4 regions of the Mesorhizobium sp. BH1-1-5 genome follow, and region 3 is predicted to be linked to each of the others. Evidence: predicted binding sites of a transcription regulator. Region 3 holds the regulator's gene; each other region holds the start of a gene.
What was found. The regulator PhoB, encoded in region 3, activates phosphate uptake and scavenging genes when phosphate is short. The targets are predictions, from matches to a motif close to TGTCATNNANCTGTCAT.
Positions count from the first base shown of each region.

Region 1: a site for PhoB is predicted at 1,618-1,634, ahead of LB572_RS28285 (alkaline phosphatase D family protein). Genes of this name have one in related genera too.
Region 2: a site for PhoB is predicted at 2,240-2,256, ahead of LB572_RS21060 (PhoX family protein). Genes of this name have one in related genera too.
Region 4: a site for PhoB is predicted at 2,183-2,199, ahead of LB572_RS03665 (esterase-like activity of phytase family protein). Genes of this name have one in related genera too.

Region 1 covers NZ_JAIUIM010000028.1:43,405-47,411, forward strand. Annotated here, with positions in the region: gene LB572_RS28285 (alkaline phosphatase D family protein) at 1-1,545, opposite strand, end outside; gene LB572_RS28290 (MFS transporter) at 1,684-2,967, opposite strand; gene LB572_RS28295 (TetR/AcrR family transcriptional regulator) at 3,046-3,654, shown strand; gene LB572_RS28300 (hypothetical protein) at 3,699-4,007, shown strand, end outside.
Region 2 covers NZ_JAIUIM010000016.1:9,270-13,276, forward strand. Annotated here, with positions in the region: gene LB572_RS21060 (PhoX family protein) at 180-2,177, opposite strand; gene LB572_RS21065 (hypothetical protein) at 2,425-2,763, shown strand; gene LB572_RS21070 (phosphatase PAP2 family protein) at 2,780-3,481, shown strand; gene LB572_RS21075 (helix-turn-helix domain-containing protein) at 3,572-3,832, shown strand; gene LB572_RS21080 (DMT family transporter) at 3,893-4,007, opposite strand, start outside.
Region 3 covers NZ_JAIUIM010000034.1:53,279-57,285, reverse strand. Annotated here, with positions in the region: gene pstB (phosphate ABC transporter ATP-binding protein PstB) at 1-457, shown strand, start outside; gene phoU (phosphate signaling complex protein PhoU) at 478-1,185, shown strand; gene phoB (phosphate regulon transcriptional regulator PhoB) at 1,203-1,892, shown strand; gene LB572_RS30785 (ROK family protein) at 2,174-3,409, opposite strand; gene xylF (D-xylose ABC transporter substrate-binding protein) at 3,682-4,007, shown strand, end outside.
Region 4 covers NZ_JAIUIM010000002.1:217,659-221,665, reverse strand. Annotated here, with positions in the region: gene LB572_RS03670 (MATE family efflux transporter) at 1-492, opposite strand, end outside; gene LB572_RS03665 (esterase-like activity of phytase family protein) at 607-2,082, opposite strand; gene LB572_RS03660 (LacI family DNA-binding transcriptional regulator) at 2,368-3,393, opposite strand; gene LB572_RS03655 (Gfo/Idh/MocA family protein) at 3,574-4,007, shown strand, end outside.

The sequences.
Region 1 (4,007 bases), on a different contig from region 3:
CTTGTAAAGCTCGTTGTCGTCGCGATCCATCAGCCGCACGGTGAGCTGTTCGGTCGCGCCGGAAATATCGACCAGCCCGAAGAACTGCAGGCCCGCCGACGGCGGCAGGTTCTGGCCCTGCTCGGCGGTCGGTGCCTTGATGAATTTCAGCTCCGGCCCGAAGGTCATGTCGAGGTCGTTGGGGCCGAACGTGCCGGCGTGGATCGGGCCGGAGACGAATTCCCAGAACGGATTGAAATCCTGGAACTGCGCCTTGTCGGGGTTGTAGTAATGCGCCGCGGTGTAGTGCACGTCGGCGGTGAGCCACACCGTGTTGGTGATGCCGGCGTTCTTGATGAAGCGCAGCACGTCGGCGAACTCGAGCTCGCGGCCCTTCGGCGCGCCATTGTCGTTGTTGCTGACGGCCTCGAAGCCGACCTTCTTCGCCGCGTCGTCCCAGACGACCAGGCTGAGCGGCATGTCGGCGGCGATGATCTTCCAGGTCGCCCTGGAGTTGGCCAACTCGCGCTTCAGCCACTTGGACTGCTCCTCGCCGATCATCCGCGACTTCGGCGTCAGCGTTTCATCCAGATTGGGGCCGTTGGGGCCGCGATAGGAGCGCATGTCGAGGAAGAACACGTCGAGCAGCGGCCCATGTGAGATCTTGCGGTAGACGCGACCCGGCTCCGACGGCTCGTAGCGGATGGTGGTCATCTCATGGAAGGCGCGCGCGGCGCGGGCCGCCAGCACATGGATCGACTTTTCCTTGTAGCGGTCGTCGGCGGTGAGGTCTTTCGAATCCGACCAGTTGTTGAGCACCTCGTGGTCGTCCCACTGGTAGAAAGTCGGGCAGATGGCGGAGAGGCCAAGCACATGCTTGTCCATCATGTTGTACTTCCACTGGTCGCGGTACTCGTCGAGCGTCTCGGCGACCTTGCGCTTACCGTCAAGCATGACGACGTTCTTCCACTTGCCGCCGCCCGGCAGGTCGACCTCGTCCTTCAAGGCGCCGTCGGCATAGATGGTGTCGCCGGAATGCAGGAAGAAGTCCGGCGTGTGCTTGGCGATGGTCGAGTAGGTCTTCATGCCGGTCTCGTCGATGCCCCAGCCCTGGCCGGCCGTGTCGCCAGACCAGGCGAAGCGCACGTCGCGCTTCGACGACGGCGCGGTGCGGAAGCGGCCGACGATCGGCTCGGAGAGCGCGTTGATGTCGGAAAGATCGGCGGCAGTCATACGGTAGAAGATGTCCTGGTCCGAGGCGAGATCGGTGAGCAGCCGCTTCACCGTGTAGTCGCTGGCCGGCGAGGTATCGAGCGCAGCCAGCCGGGTGGCGTTGGCGAAGCTTTCGGTGGTCGACACTTCATACATCACACGCGCCGGACGGTCGGTGCGCGTCCACACCATCCCGGAGGTAGCATCGACGTCGCCGGACTGGACGCCATGCGTGAAGGCGGGGCGCTGGTTGGCGCGGGAATAATAAGGCAAAGCCAGTCCGGAAGCGCCGACAAGGCCGAAGGCGCTTGCCGAGGTGACGAAAGCGCGGCGGGTCAACGAGAGCTTGTTCATGGCTGTCTCCGGTATGGCGTTGAACGGGACCGCCAAGCTCTCGCCTCAATGTTTCAGGCGCATTTCGGAACCATGAAGTTTTGATAACAAACCACAGCTCTTCCCTTCTCCCCTTGTGGGAGAAGGTGAAGTCACGCCTTAGGCCGCCTGCGGCTCCGGCTCGAAAGCCGGCCTGTCGGTGTTGATCAGCAGCGAGATACAGGCCGCCGCGATGCCGGTCATGCCGGCGATCAGGAAGGCGAGCTCGTAGTTGCCCTGCAGCTCGCGCATCGTGCCGCCAAAGGCGGCCGCGGCCGCGGCACCCACCTGGTGCCCGGCGACGATCCAGCCGAACACGATCGGCCCGCTGCGGTCACCGAAGGCCTCGTTGGCGAGCCTGAGCGTCGGCGGCACGGTGGCAATCCAGTCGAGGCCGTAGAGCACGGCGAAGATGACCAGGCTGGTGGCCGAGAAGCCGGAATAGGGCAGGTAGATCAGCGACAGCCCGCGCACGGCGTAATAGACGCCGAGCAGCTTGCGCGGATCGAAGCGGTCGGTGAGCCAGCCGGACAGCGTGGTGCCGATCAGGTCGAAAATGCCCATCATCGACAACAGTCCGGCGGCCTGCACCTCGCCGATGCCCATGTCGCCGCAGAAGGCGATGAGATGCGTGCCGACGAGCCCGTTGGTGGTGAAGCCGCAGACGAAGAAGGTGGCGAACAGATACCAGAACACTCGGGTTCCGGCCGCGCGGCGCAGCGTGTTCAGCGTGTGCGCCAGGAAATTGCCTTGCGATGCCGGCGACACCGGCGGCACGTCGTTCGCATCGGCGCCGTAGCGCACCTGGCCGATCGAGGCGGGGCGCTCGGGCACCAGCAGCAGGACGAAGGGTATCAGGGCCGCCGTCGCGATCGCCACGGCGATCGCCACCGGCTTCCAGCCGCCGTTCTGCGCCAGCGAGGCGATCAGCGGCAGGAACACCAGCATGCCGGTGGCGCTGGAGGCCGACATCAGACCCATCATCAGGCCGCGATTGGTCTTGAACCAGCGGTTGACGATGGTGGCTCCCAACACGCTCGCCACCGCGCCGGAGCCGATGCCGGAAAACACGCCCCAGGTGAGGAAAAGATGCCAGGGCTCGGTCATCAACAGGCTGAGCGCGGTCGATCCCGACATCACCACCAGCGCGCCGAGCAGTGTGCGGCGCAGCCCGATGCGCTCCATCAGCGCAGCGGCGAAGGGGCCGGTCAGGCCGTAGAGCAGGATGCCGACGCTGGCGGCCCAGGATGTCACGTCGCGGCGCCAGCCGAAGCTTTCTTCCAGCGGCACCATCATCACCGAGGGTGCCGAGCGAAGCCCGGCAGCGATCAAAAGGCAGAAGAAGATGACGGCAACGACGACGAAAGCGTAGTGCTGGCCAAACGGGCGGGACTGAGCTATCATGTTACTGACCGGTACGTTGCAATGAGGAGGAACCCTACATACGTACCGGTCAGTAACATTGTCAAGCAGGTTGTTTGGATGCCATCGGACAATAAAATTGAAGCATCGTTGAACGCGGCCCCTGCTCCCAGGGCGGCGGACAAGATCCTCGACGTGGCGCGCGACCTTTTTTATCGCGAAGGCATCCGGGCGATCGGCGTCGACGAGATCGTCAAGCGCGCCGGCGTCACCAAGCCGAGCCTTTACCGAAGCTTCCCCTCCAAGGATGAGCTCGCCGCCTCCTATCTGCGCAAATACGACCTCGAATTCTGGGAACGCTTCGACGAGGCGGTCGACGCGCATCCCGGCAATCCGCGCGCGCAGATCATCGCTTTCCTGACCCGCGTCGGCAAACGCACGCAGAAGTCGGATTACCGCGGCTGCGGCATGACCAACGCCGCGGTCGAGTATCCGGAGCGCGGCCATCCGGCTCGCATCGTCAGCGAGAACAACAAGCAGGAACTGCGCCGGCGCCTGCGCGCCATGGCCGCCGCGATGGGCGCCGCCGATTCCGACACGCTGGGCGACGGCCTGCTGCTCCTCATCGAAGGCGCCTATATCAGCGGCCAGCTTTTCGGCCTTGGCGGGCCTGCCGCGGCGGTGGCCCGCAACGCCGACCTCCTGATCGAAGCAAGCTTGAAGAAATAGCAATTGAAGCTACGCTCCCGGCAACTCGAACGGAGTTGTCAGCCATGCGCGCTCTTCTGATCCCGCTCGCTCTCGCCGGTCTCTGCCAAACGGCTCACGCCGGCGACACTTCCAGCGCCTACACCGATCTCGACTGGAAAAAGGACTGTGTGACCTATGCCCAGGCTGGTCAGAATGACGGCGACTGGGCGAACCTGGTCTGCTCCGGTTATCGCGGCTACCCTGTGCTGATCGGCTATGACGACGCGCGCGAGTCCGTCTATTATGGCTTTCCATCCGACGACATGACCGCTGTCTGGGAGAGCTTCACCGGCTTCAACGGCTCCGGCCCCAAGGTCGAGTGGCGGATCGAG
Region 2 (4,007 bases), on a different contig from region 3:
TCGAGGTAACGGAATGGATCCCAGGGTCTCCGCGACGGAGCTTCGCTCCTGCTTCGCCCTGGGATGACGACGTCGGGGAGGCTTGTGACGCCCCCGACGTTAGCGATCCCTTCGCGCGTGCCTCTGTCCTACCGGACATCTCCCCCACGAGGGGGAGATTGGCAGCTTCCGCGCCGTCCCTAAACCGCGATCTTGCCGCCGCCCTGCTTCGTGATCGCGACGACCGAAGGCCGCACCGGCATGTCCGGCTTGAAGTCGGGCCAGCGCGTCGACGGATCCTCGTAATAGGACGGACGGCCGAACCCTTCCCAGTCCTCGCCGCCGTCGCCCGGATGCTGCACGGCGACGAAAGCCGTCTGATCGTCCGGCGCGAAGAGCGGGCCGCACATTTCGGCGCCGATCGGAACGCGGAAGAACAGTTTCGAGGTCGCCCGCGCCGAACCCTCGGTGTCGACCGCCCACAGGCCGTCGGTGCGGCCGGTGGCCTTCGGACCCTGGCCGTCAGTAGCGACCCACAGGCGCCCGCCGGAATCGACCGCGCAATTGTCCGGCATGCCGAACCAGCCATGGGCGGTGGTCGCGGTCGAGAAGGTGGCGCCGACATCGGCAACGGAAGGATCGCCGCATTTCAACAGCACTTCCCACTTGCCCTTGGTGGCTGCGAAGTCGCCGCCCTCCTCGACGATCTCGATGATGTGGCCGAAGGCATTGTCGGCGCGCGGATTGGCGGCGTCGACCTGCTCGGCCTTGCGCTTGGTGTTGTTGGTCAGCATGACATAGACCTTGCCGTTGCCGGCATTGGGCTGGATGTCTTCGGGGCGGTCCATCTTGGTGGCGCCGAGCAGGTCGGCGGCGCGCCGCGTCTCGATCAGCACATCGGCCTGGGACGCAAAGCCGTTCTCGGCCGTCAGCGGGCCTTGGCCGAACACGATCGGCATCCATTCGACCGAACCGTCCTCGGCGAACTTCGCCACATGCAGCGTGCCGTCGTCGAGCAGGTTCATGTTGGCCGCCCGGTCATTGGGCTTGAACGTGCCGGCGGTGACGAATTTGTAGACATAGTCGAAGCGCTCGTCGTCGCCGAGATAGAAGACGACGCGGCCGTCCCTGGCGACGATGGATTCGGCACCCTCATGCTTGAAGCGGCCCATGGCGGTGCGCTTCCTCGGCACCGAGTTCGGATCGTTGACGTCGACCTCGACGATCCAGCCGAAGCGATTGGGCTCGTTCGGCTCCTTGGCGAGGTTGAAGCGGTCGTAATGCGCGCCCCATTCATAGGCGCCTTCCGGGATGCCGAGGCGCTTGTAGTTGGCGGCCTCCTTGTGGCCTTCCGGCAATTCGCCCGAGAAATAGCCGTGGATGTTCTCCTCGGCCATCACATAGGTGCCCCAGGGCGTGACGCCGCCGGCGCAATTGTTGACGGTGCCGATGACCTTGGCGCCGGACGGATCGGCGTTGGTCTTGACGCGGTCGTGACCGGCGACCGGGCCGGACAGCGCCATCTCGGTGGTGGACATGATGCGGCGGTTGAGCTTGCCGTCGCGCACCACCTGCCACTTGCGGGCTTCTTTGCGAATCTCGACGATGGTGCCGCCATGCGCGGCCATCTCGACATCGACCTGCTCCTTCGAGAGCGGCGCCACCTCGGCCTTCTTCTTCCCGTCCTTCTCGACGACCGAAACGATGCCGGGGAACATCAGATGCGGATTGGTGTATTCGTGGTTGACGACCAAAAGGCCATGCTCGGCCGAGCCGTCGATCGGGATATAGCCGACATAGTCGTTGTTGTAGCCGAACTGCTTGGCCTGGGCTTCGGCCGACTGTTTCAGCGGATCGAACTCCGGTGAATCGGCAAACAGCGGATCGCCCCAGCGCAACAGCACGTCGGCGTCATAGCCTGGCGCGACATGGTGCTTGTCGTCGATGCCGGCCTCGAGCTCGTCGAATTTGAAGGCCGAGCCCTCCGCGGCGCGCGCCTCGTCGGCGGCGACCAGGGCCAGCGGGCTGACGGTGGCGGCGATGGCCGAGACGGCCAGCGAGCCCATGAGGAAGCCGCGGCGCGAGAAACGCGCGGCGATGATCTCGCCCATGGTGCGGTTGTCGGTCGGGTTGACGGGCGGGCCGTCATTTTCCTCGAGCTGGCTGGTGCGGAAACGGGTTTCAGGGGTAACGGTCATGGTGTTCCTCTGGCTTCTTGAGGTGGCTGGGATTTTGACCCTTCGACCCCTAAAGCGCGCCGATCACATTTTCGTGACATCACCGTGATCGAACCGCAATGGCTGTTTGCCGGCTGAGCAGCGGCTGGCCGGCTTGGATCCCCTAAACGCGCCGGCGAAAGGCCGCGATCGGCTTGACGGCCTCGCCCGCTTCGGAAACAAGGGCGGCGGCCGGCGTGGCGACGGCGCTTGAAAAGGGGACGGCAAGGTGAGTTTCTGGGGACTGGGGCAGCTCTGCATTTCGACCCTGATGTTCGTGCTGGCGGCGATGGCAGCCAAGCACTGGGGGATGGCGCCGAGCCTGGCGAGGCTGCTGCTGACATTGGCGCTCTACACGGCCGGCAATCTGGTCATGCTGAGGCTGGTGCGCGAATTCGGCATGTCGGTGTCGTTCAGCCTGTCGGCGGTGATCCAGCTTGTCGCGGTCAATGTCGTGGCGCTCGCCTTCTTCGGCGAACGGCTCAATGCCTTGCAGGCGACCGGCATGGTGCTGGCGATCGCAGCGGTCGCGCTGATCACGCTCGGGCCCTATATGCAGCGGCTGTAGCGGGATCAAAGCACGCATGAAATCGACCGCTAACGCGCTCTTCAACAAATTGGAATTCCCGGTGCTGCTTGCCGGGCTGGTGATCGCCGGCGGGATGTGGGGGTTCGTGGAGCTGGTGGAGGCTGCGCGCGCCACGACGCCGCATGCCTTCGATACGGAAATCCTGCTTGCCTTCCGCCATGCCGGGCAGCCGGACAGCCCGATCGGTCCGCCCTGGCTGCAAGGCGCGGTGCGCGACGTGACCGCGCTGGGCAGTTCCGCCGTGCTGGTGCTGATCACGACGGCGACGATCGTCTATCTGCTCCTGATCCGGCGACCGGCGACGGCGTTGTTCATGTTCGCGGCGGTGGCCGGCGGCCAGGTGCTCTCCAGCCTGCTCAAGCTCGAGGTCGACCGGCCGCGCCCCGACCTCGTCTCGCATCTCGTCAACGAAACTTCGCTGTCGTTCCCGAGCGGCCACGCCATGCTGTCGGCGGTGACCTATCTGACCCTCGGCTCGCTGGCGGCACGCTTCCTGCCTGACCGCGGGACGAAGATCTTCGTGCTTGGCCTCGCCGTGCTCACCACCGTGCTGGTCGGCATCAGCCGCGTCTATCTCGGCGTGCACTGGCCGTCCGACGTGCTTGCCGGCTGGTGCGCGGGCTTTGCCTGGGCCATGCTATGCTGGCTTGCGGCGCGCTTGCTGCAGCGGCGCAAAGTGGTGGCTGACAGCGACTGATCGATGTCTCATGCGTGTAAAATGATGCTTGAGACATTGTAACATTTACAATATACATCTTTTGTAGATTCAAGAGACGGATTCTGGCCGATGATCACTGCCGCACAGATGCGCGCCGCGCGGGCGTTGACCGGCATCGACCAGAAGACGCTGGCCGAGCGCGCCGGGGTCTCGCTGCCGACGATACAGCGCATGGAAGCGAGCGACGGCGTCGTCAGGGGCGTGGTCGACACACTGATGAAGGTCATCCAGGCGCTCGACGCGATCGGCGTGGAATTGATCGGCGAGAACCAGGCCAGTGAGCGCGGCGGCAGGGGCGTGCGCCTCAAGGCGACCGCGGCGCAGGGCTGAGCGGCGTCGGCCTGGACGATCGGCATCGCAGCCGAACTTGCCAACCAATCAGGTGCTCTCTCACATCGCCGCTTCGATCGGCTCGGCAAGCTTCGGATTGGCGCGCGCGGCGATCAGGCAGCCGGCGACGATGAGGCATGCCCCCGCCAGCGTGGTCCAGGCTACCTTCTCGCCA
Region 3 (4,007 bases):
GATCTACGAAAACATCGCCTTCGGCGTCAGGCTCTATGAGAAGATCAGCAAGGCCGAGATGGACAGCCGCGTCGAGCAGGCGCTGAAGCGCGCCGCGCTCTGGAGCGAGGTCAAGGACAAGCTCAACGCCAGCGGGCTCAGCCTTTCCGGCGGCCAGCAGCAGCGCCTGTGCATCGCCCGCACCGTGGCGGTGAAGCCCGAGGTCATCCTGCTCGACGAGCCGGCCTCGGCGCTCGATCCCCTGTCGACGGCCAAGATCGAGGAGCTGATCGACGAATTGCAGGCCGACTACACGATCGTCATCGTCACCCACAACATGCAGCAGGCGGCGCGCGTGTCGCGGCAGACGGCGTTCATGTATCTCGGCGAGCTGGTGGAGTTCGACCGGACCGAGAAGATCTTCACCTCGCCTCGCGAGAAGCGCACGCAGGACTACATCACCGGCCGCTTCGGCTGAGTACATACGAGGACATCATCATGGCCGAACATACCGTCGCCTCCTTCGACGAGGATTTGAGGCAGATCAGCCGGCTCATCAACGACATGGGCGATCTCGCCGGCTCCATGGTCGGCGGCGCGACCAGGGCCCTGCTCGAAACCGACAATGCGCTGGCGCAGCGCGTCGTCTCCGACGACGCCATCATGGACGCGCGCCAGCGCGAGCTCGACGACCGCGCCATCACGCTGATCGCCAAGCGGCAGCCGATGGCCGACGATCTTCGTCACGTGGTCGGCTCGATCCGCATGGCGGGCGACCTCGAGCGCATCGGCGACCTCGCCAAGAACATCGCCAAGCGCGTCGGTTCGGTCGGCGTCAGCGCCGCGCCGCGCGACCTCACGCATTCGATCGATTCCATGGCGCAGATGGTGCTGATCCAGGTCCAGGCCGTGATCCAGGAATATACGGCGGGCGATGCCACGGCGCTGGCCAAGCTTCGCAACGACGACGAGCGCATCGACGTCAAATACACGTCCGTCTTCCGCGAGCTGTTGACCTACATGATGGAAGACCCGCGCAACATCACCGCTTGCACGCATCTTTTGTTCTGCGCCAAGAATCTCGAGCGCATCGGCGACCATGTGACCAACATCGCCGAGAACGCCTACTATGTGCTGACCGGCACCCAATTGCCCGCCAACCGTCCGAAGCAGGACGAGACGGCAATGTCGGCGCCGGCGGCCTGACGGAAAAGGTTACCCCGATGATCGCGCCACGCATCATGGTGGTGGAGGACGAGGAGCCGCTGGGGGTGCTGCTCCGCTACAACCTCGAATCCGAAGGTTACCAGGTTGAAGTGGTGACCCGCGGCGACGAGGCCGAAATCCGCCTGCAAGAAAACGTTCCCGACCTGCTCGTGCTCGACTGGATGGTGCCGGCGGTTTCCGGCATCGAGCTCTGCCGGCGTCTCAGGATGCGGCCCGAGACCGAGCGGCTGCCGATCATCATGCTGACGGCGCGCGGCGAGGAAAGCGACCGCGTGCGCGGCCTTTCGACCGGCGCCGACGACTATCTGGTCAAGCCGTTCTCGACGCCGGAGTTCATGGCGCGCGTCAAGGCGCTGCTGCGCCGCGCCAAGCCGGAGGTGCTGTCCAGCGTGCTCAAGGTCGGCGACATCGTGCTCGACCGCGAATCGCACCGCGTCTACCGCAAGAAGAGCGAGATCAGGCTCGGCCCGACCGAGTTCCGCCTGCTCGAATTCATGATGCGCCATCCCGGCCGCGTGTTCTCGCGCAGCCAGCTGCTCGACAATGTCTGGGGCGAGACGATCTATATCGACGAGCGCACCGTGGACGTGCATGTCGGGCGCCTGCGCAAGGCCGTCAACAACGGCCGCATGCCGGACGTCATCCGCACCATCCGTGGCGCGGGTTACGCGATCAGGGAAGATTAGTCTCGGGGCGCGCCGAAGTCCTGACAGCTAGGCACTTCCAACATCTACGCTGGTCAGTAGCCGAGACGCTTGTGCTTCGTCATCCACGGGCGGAGCAAGGAGCGCAGCGACGCGGCGCAGACCCGAGGATCCATGCCGTGACGTCGACGCGCCGCGGCGGTGCAGAATTCTGCTCCGCTGCGCATGGATTCCAGGGTCTTCGCGACGGAGCTTCGCTCCTGCTTCGCCCTGGAATGACGAAGCTGCGGGGGCTTCGCACGGAAACCAACGATCAAGGTTGATCAGGCGACGTGCTTGCCCGCTCGCGCCTGGCCTCCCGGCGCGAAAATCTCCTGGTCGACGAAGGTCAGCGCGCGCATGGCGCAGCCTTCGCGGATCAGCGGCAGTTCGTTCGGCTCGGTGTCGAAGGAGATCGACTTGGAGTGCTGGCCGCCGGCGGTCTGGGCGATCGCCTCCCTCAGCGCCGGCTCGATCAGGTCGAAGGCGGCCGCGCTGACGCCGACCATGGCGACGGGCGCCGGGTCGATCAAGGCAAACAGGCTGCCGAGACCGAAGCCAAGCGCTTCGCCGGCCCGGCGATAAGCCTCCCGTTCGGGGCCGTCCTCCTGACGGGCCTTTGCGGCAAGGGCGCGCATGTCGGCGTCGCCGACGTCGGTTGGCGCGGCATCCTCGCTTATTCCCATGGCGCTGCGCCAGATCGCATAATTGCCGGCATAGGCCTCGACGCAGCCGCGCCGGCCGCAGCGGCAAAGCGCGCCGCCCGGACGATGGATCATGTGGCCGAACTCGCCGCCCGAGGAATGCGTGCCGGTGAACAGCGCGCCTTTCAGCACCAGCCCCATGCCGATGCCGTGCGAGAGCAGGATGGCGATGAAGTCGTCGCGATAGCGCTCGGGATCGCGCCATTGCAGCGCCACCGCCATCATGTTGCAGTCGTTCTCCGTTGTGGCCGGGATGCCGAATTCCTTTTCGAGGATATCGGCGAAGGGAATGTCGGTCAGCGGCGTGATCGGCGACCACAGCATGGCGCGTGAACGGGAATCGGTGATGCCTTGAATGCCCATGGCGATGCGGGCGACGCTGCCCAGGTCGAGGTCGGGATCCTGCAGCCGGCGCCGGACGATCGCAACGCATTCGCCGATCAGCTCGTCGCGGGGCATGACAAGCGTGTCCAGGCGCTGCTGTTCCTCGGCAATCACCTGGCCGGCGTAGTCGATGACGGCGACCGACAGGAAGTTCAGCGACAGCACCACGGTCAGCACCGCGGCGGCTTCGGGGTTCTGCGCCAGGCCGATCTGCGGCCGGCCGCGTTTCAACGCCGTCGGCTCGCTGGCCTTGCTTTCGGTGAGAATGCCCTCCTGGATCAGATCGGCGGAAATCGCCGAAATGGTCGAGTGGCTGAGCCCGGTGGAGGCGGCAATCTCCGTCCGCGAGGGCTGGCCGGCGCGGCGCACGGCCGAAATCACCATGGCGCGGTTGCGCCGGCGCAAATCGTCGTGGCGGATCCCGACCGACATTGTCCTCGCACGTCCTCCCGGTCATCGCGGCCTTGTGATGATGATGCCATGGCCTACCGGTGACACGCCAGCGATACTGGCAGAAGCCAAGGTCCATGTCATTATTTATTGCGGATGTCGAAAAAAATGCTCGGACCCATCAAAACCCATCAGAATCGCAGTTGACAGCGTCGTTTTGCTGGATCACTATTTTTTTGAGGCTCGAAAAAAAGCCTCTGTGCCGGCCTTCGGGCCAGTCTGGGTCGCGCCGCACGGGGCGCAGGGAGGATATCATGAAGAAATTCGCAGCCGCCATTCTGGCGGGCGTTGCCATGTCGCTGACGCTGGCCTCGGTCGCCGAGGCGAAGGACAAGGTGATCGGCGTTTCGTGGTCGAATTTCCAGGAAGAGCGCTGGAAGACCGACGAAGCGGCGATGAAGGCCGCCATCGAGGCCGCCGGCGACAAATATATCTCGGCCGACGCGCAGTCCAATCCGGGCAAGCAGCTGACCGACGTCGAAAGCCTGATCTCGCAGGGCGCCAATTCGCTGATCATCCTGGCGCAGGATGCCTCGGCGATCGGCCCGGCGGTGCAGAAGGCGCTCGACGAGGGCATCCC
Region 4 (4,007 bases), on a different contig from region 3:
CAGCACGGTCATGACGAAGGACAACAGGTTCATCATCGGCACGGCGACGAAGATGATGCGTAAGTATGCGCGCGCCAGCGGCAAGGCATCGGCCGGCGTGCCGAGCCCGGTCAGGATGGCGTCGACCCAGATCCAGCCGCAGACGGCGAACACGACCGAGACGAGGAAGAAGAAGGTGGCGCTGGTGCCGACGATACGCCGGGCCTCGGGGAGGTCGCGGGCGCCGACCGACTGGGCCACCAGGATAGTCGCCGCCATGCCAATGCCGAAGACCGTGCCGAGGATGAGGAACAGCACCAGATTGGCGTTGGAGGTCGCGGTCAGCGCCGCCTCGCCGAGGAAGCGGCCGACCCAGACCGCGTTGATCGAGCCGTTGAGCGACTGCAGCACGTTGGAGCCCAGCACCGGCAGCGCAAACAACAGCAGCGTGCGCGGGATCGGGCCGCTGGTCAGGTCGTGGGTCCGCCGGCGGGCGGGCTTTTTGTCATCCATGTTGTTATCCATGGTGGGCACCGAAAATGAATCAGGCCCGCGATGCTATCGCAGGCCTGACGCTCATGCATCCCATTACGCTTGGCAACGGCTGCCGTCGCCGCCCGTGTCCCATTACTGGGTGGTGTTGCCGGAAAGGCCAGGCAAGGTGACCTGATAGACCAGGAAGGTGGTGTCGACATCGGCGCCGTCCTCGGCCTTGTAGGGCGCGCCGACCTGGAAGCCGTCCTGGGTGAGGAAGTCGTTGTCGTTGGCGACGAACAGGAAATAGTCGTCGGGCAGCTTCGGGTCGAGCACGGAGACCAGCGACATTGCTTCCCATTTCTCCGAGAGATTGTCCTTGTCGTTCGGCGCGCCATTGTGAAGGCCGAAGCGGCCGAGCTCGCCCTTGTCGTTGATGTCGATGAAGGAGGTGAGCTTGGCAGGCGTCACCGACGGGTCAACGACGCCCTTGGGCGCGACCGGCTTGTCGGCGGCATCGAACGGACCGTTGGCGATGTCGGTCGCGGTGGAAAGGTCGACGATCTCGATCTTGCGATAGAGCGACTCGTCGCCCTTCAGCCCCTGGCCGTTGCCCGAGTCGCGCGCCAGCATCAGGAAGCTCTTGTCGGAGAGCGCGACGATCTCGCTCTGCGCGGCGACCTTGGTCTTGCCCTTGGCGTCCTTGAACACCGGCAGCGGCACGACATATTCGTGCGCCAGCTTGAGGTGAGCGAGGTCGGAAGCATCATAGACCAGCGCGCGGGTGTTCTGGCGGGTCGAGCCGGAATCGCCGCCGTCCTGGCGGGTCGCCGATTGCAGCACGGCGATCAGGAACTTGCCGTCCGGCGTCATCGACATGCCTTCGAGGCCCTGGTTGTTCTGGCGGCCGGTCTCGGGATCCTTCGGATCGGGCTCGGCGGCGCCCGGCCCGGGATTGTCGGAAGCGAAGTTCGGCTTGCCGTGGCGCATCGGCACCAGGGCCGCGGGCGGCTGCGTCGCCGACATCAGGCGGCCTTCGGCCGAGAAGCGATAGATGTTGGGTCCATATTCGTCGGAGATGAACATTGTGCCGTCGGGCAGCCGCACGATCGCTTCGTCGTCCAGCGCCAGCTTGCCGTTGTCGGCCTGCGGCAGGATCGGCATGTCGCCGGCGGCCGGTCGCACGCCGTTCAGAGGATCGAGGCCGGTGGTATCGGCGCCCTTGTCGTCGGTCAGAAGCATGGTGTCGGCAAGCGTCGCCTTGACGCCGGTCTGTTCCTGCCCAGCGGCGGGCGCGGCACCTGGAGCGGTCGGCGCCAGCTCGATCGCGATCGTGTTGAGGCGCGGGCGATAGTCGGTCGTGCCGACGACGTTATAGCCGCGGTCCGGCAGCAGCCAGAGCGAGCCCTTATAGCCCGCGCCGTCGCGCGCCCAGCCCTTGGTGTCGATCGACATGCCGGAGCCGGAACCGAAGGTCTCGCCGAACTTGTCCCTCTGGCTGGCCGGAATGCGGCCGATGCCGACCAACCCCTTGTTGACATAGGCGACGCCGTCGGCGAGCGCCGGGGTCAGAGCGGTGAACAGGGCAAGTGCCACGCCGAGCGCGACGGTTCGGTTGAGATGTTTCATCGATATCCCCTTCTTGACGAGCAGAGCGACCATTGGCTCAGAAGGGCGTGGCATCGACGATGCGGCCTACCCTTGCCGTCGAGCGGTCTAGGACGCGAACGTGATGGTTGCGTGACAGGAGGGTCTCTCCTTCTCCCCTTGTGGGAGAAGGTGGCCGAGCGAAGCTCGGTCGGATGAGGGGTGTTCCAGGGAATGCTAACGTTTCACTCCGCTGGAACACCCCTCAACCGTCTCGGCGCTGCGCGCCGATCCACCTTCTCCCACAAGGGGAAAAGGGAGAGGTGCTCAATCGCTCTCTCTTGCGGCCAGCTCCAGCGGCCAGACCTCGCGGATGATGCGCGTACCTTCAGGGCCGGCGAAGGCGGGAAGCGACGCCAGAAGCATCTCGGCCAGCCGCCGCCCCATCGGCTCCAGCGACGGACGGAAGGCGGTCAATGCCGGCGAGAAGTAGCGGCAAAGCGGCGTGTCGACGATGACGATCACCGCGACGTCGTGGCCCGGCCTGATGCCCATCTCGGCCAGCGCCTTGCAGCCGCCGAGGGCCATGGCGTCATTGTTGAAGATGATGGCGGTCGGCCTTTCCTTGGAGAGCATGACGCGCGGCGTCACCTCGTAGCCGCCGGTCTCGTTGATGAAGCCGTCGGCGATCAGGCCGGGGTCGACTTCGATGCCGTGCCTCTTCAGCGCCTTGCGGTAGCCGTCGAGGAACAGGTAGCCGAAGTTGAGATCAAGCGAAGGGCGGATGGCCGCTATGCGGCGGTGGCCGCGCGCGACCAGCCGGTCGACGGCTTCATCGCCCGCCCTCTCGAAATCGATATCGAGCGAAGGATAGGTGTCGCCGCCGGACTGACTCCGGCCAAGCGTGGCAAATGGAAAGCCGGCCTTGCTGAGATAGTCGATCCGATCGTCTTTCCGCCGTGTGTTAGCCAACACGACCGCATCGGCCCGGCGGGTTTCAACCACGCGGCGCAGCCTCTCCGGCTGATATTGGCCGGGCTCACCCATGACGACCATCAGATCGAGGTCGCTTTCGGCGAACCGCGCCTGCAGGCCGGTCAGGAACGGGATGAAGAAAGGCTCGCCATATTGCTGGTCGCCCGGATGCGGCTGCAGCATGAAGGCGATCGAGCGGGTGGCGCCCTGGCGCAGACTGCGGCCCGACTGGTTGGGCGAATAGTTCAGCTTCCTGGCCGCCTCGAGCACACGCTGGCGCGTCTCCGCATTGACGTCGGCGCGGCCGTTCAGCGCGCGGGACACGGTGCCGATCGAAATGTTCAGGTGACGCGCGAGATCGTGGATGCTGGACGCCAAGGCCGTTCTCCCCCTGTCTTCGCTAGCACCGGCCGACCCTCAGGCCAAGCAGTGGATGTCGATTTTCGCGAGCAGGTGATTGACATTCTACGCCATCGGGTGTGTTCTCGTAAACGTTTACGGTGATGCCGTCGACGCTGTGACACTTGGCCTGGAGGGGCCGAGCGGGAGGAGCGCTGGATGATGAAGGTCGTCCTGGTCGGGTGCGGAGCCATGAGCAACCGCTGGCTCGACGCCGCAAGGCAGATCGAAGGGCTGGCCGTTGCCGGCCTTGTCGATCTCGATGCCGAGCGGGCGCAGGCGAGGGCGCGCGAATACGGGCTTGCCGCCGCCGTCATTGGCACCAGCGTTGACGCCGTTCTCGACCAGACAAAGCCGGATGCCGTGTTCGACGTCGTGGTTCCAGCGGCCAGGCGCGAAGTGGCCCTTTCCGCTTTTGCCCATAATTGCCATCTCCTGACCGAGAAGCCGCTGGCCGACAGCCCGGAGAACGCGCGCGCCATTGTCGAGGCGGCGCGTCGCGCCGGACGCGTTCACGCCGTCGTCCAGAACCGCCGCTATATCGCCGATGTCAGGCGGATCAGGCGGTTCCTCGATTCCGGCGCCATCGGCAA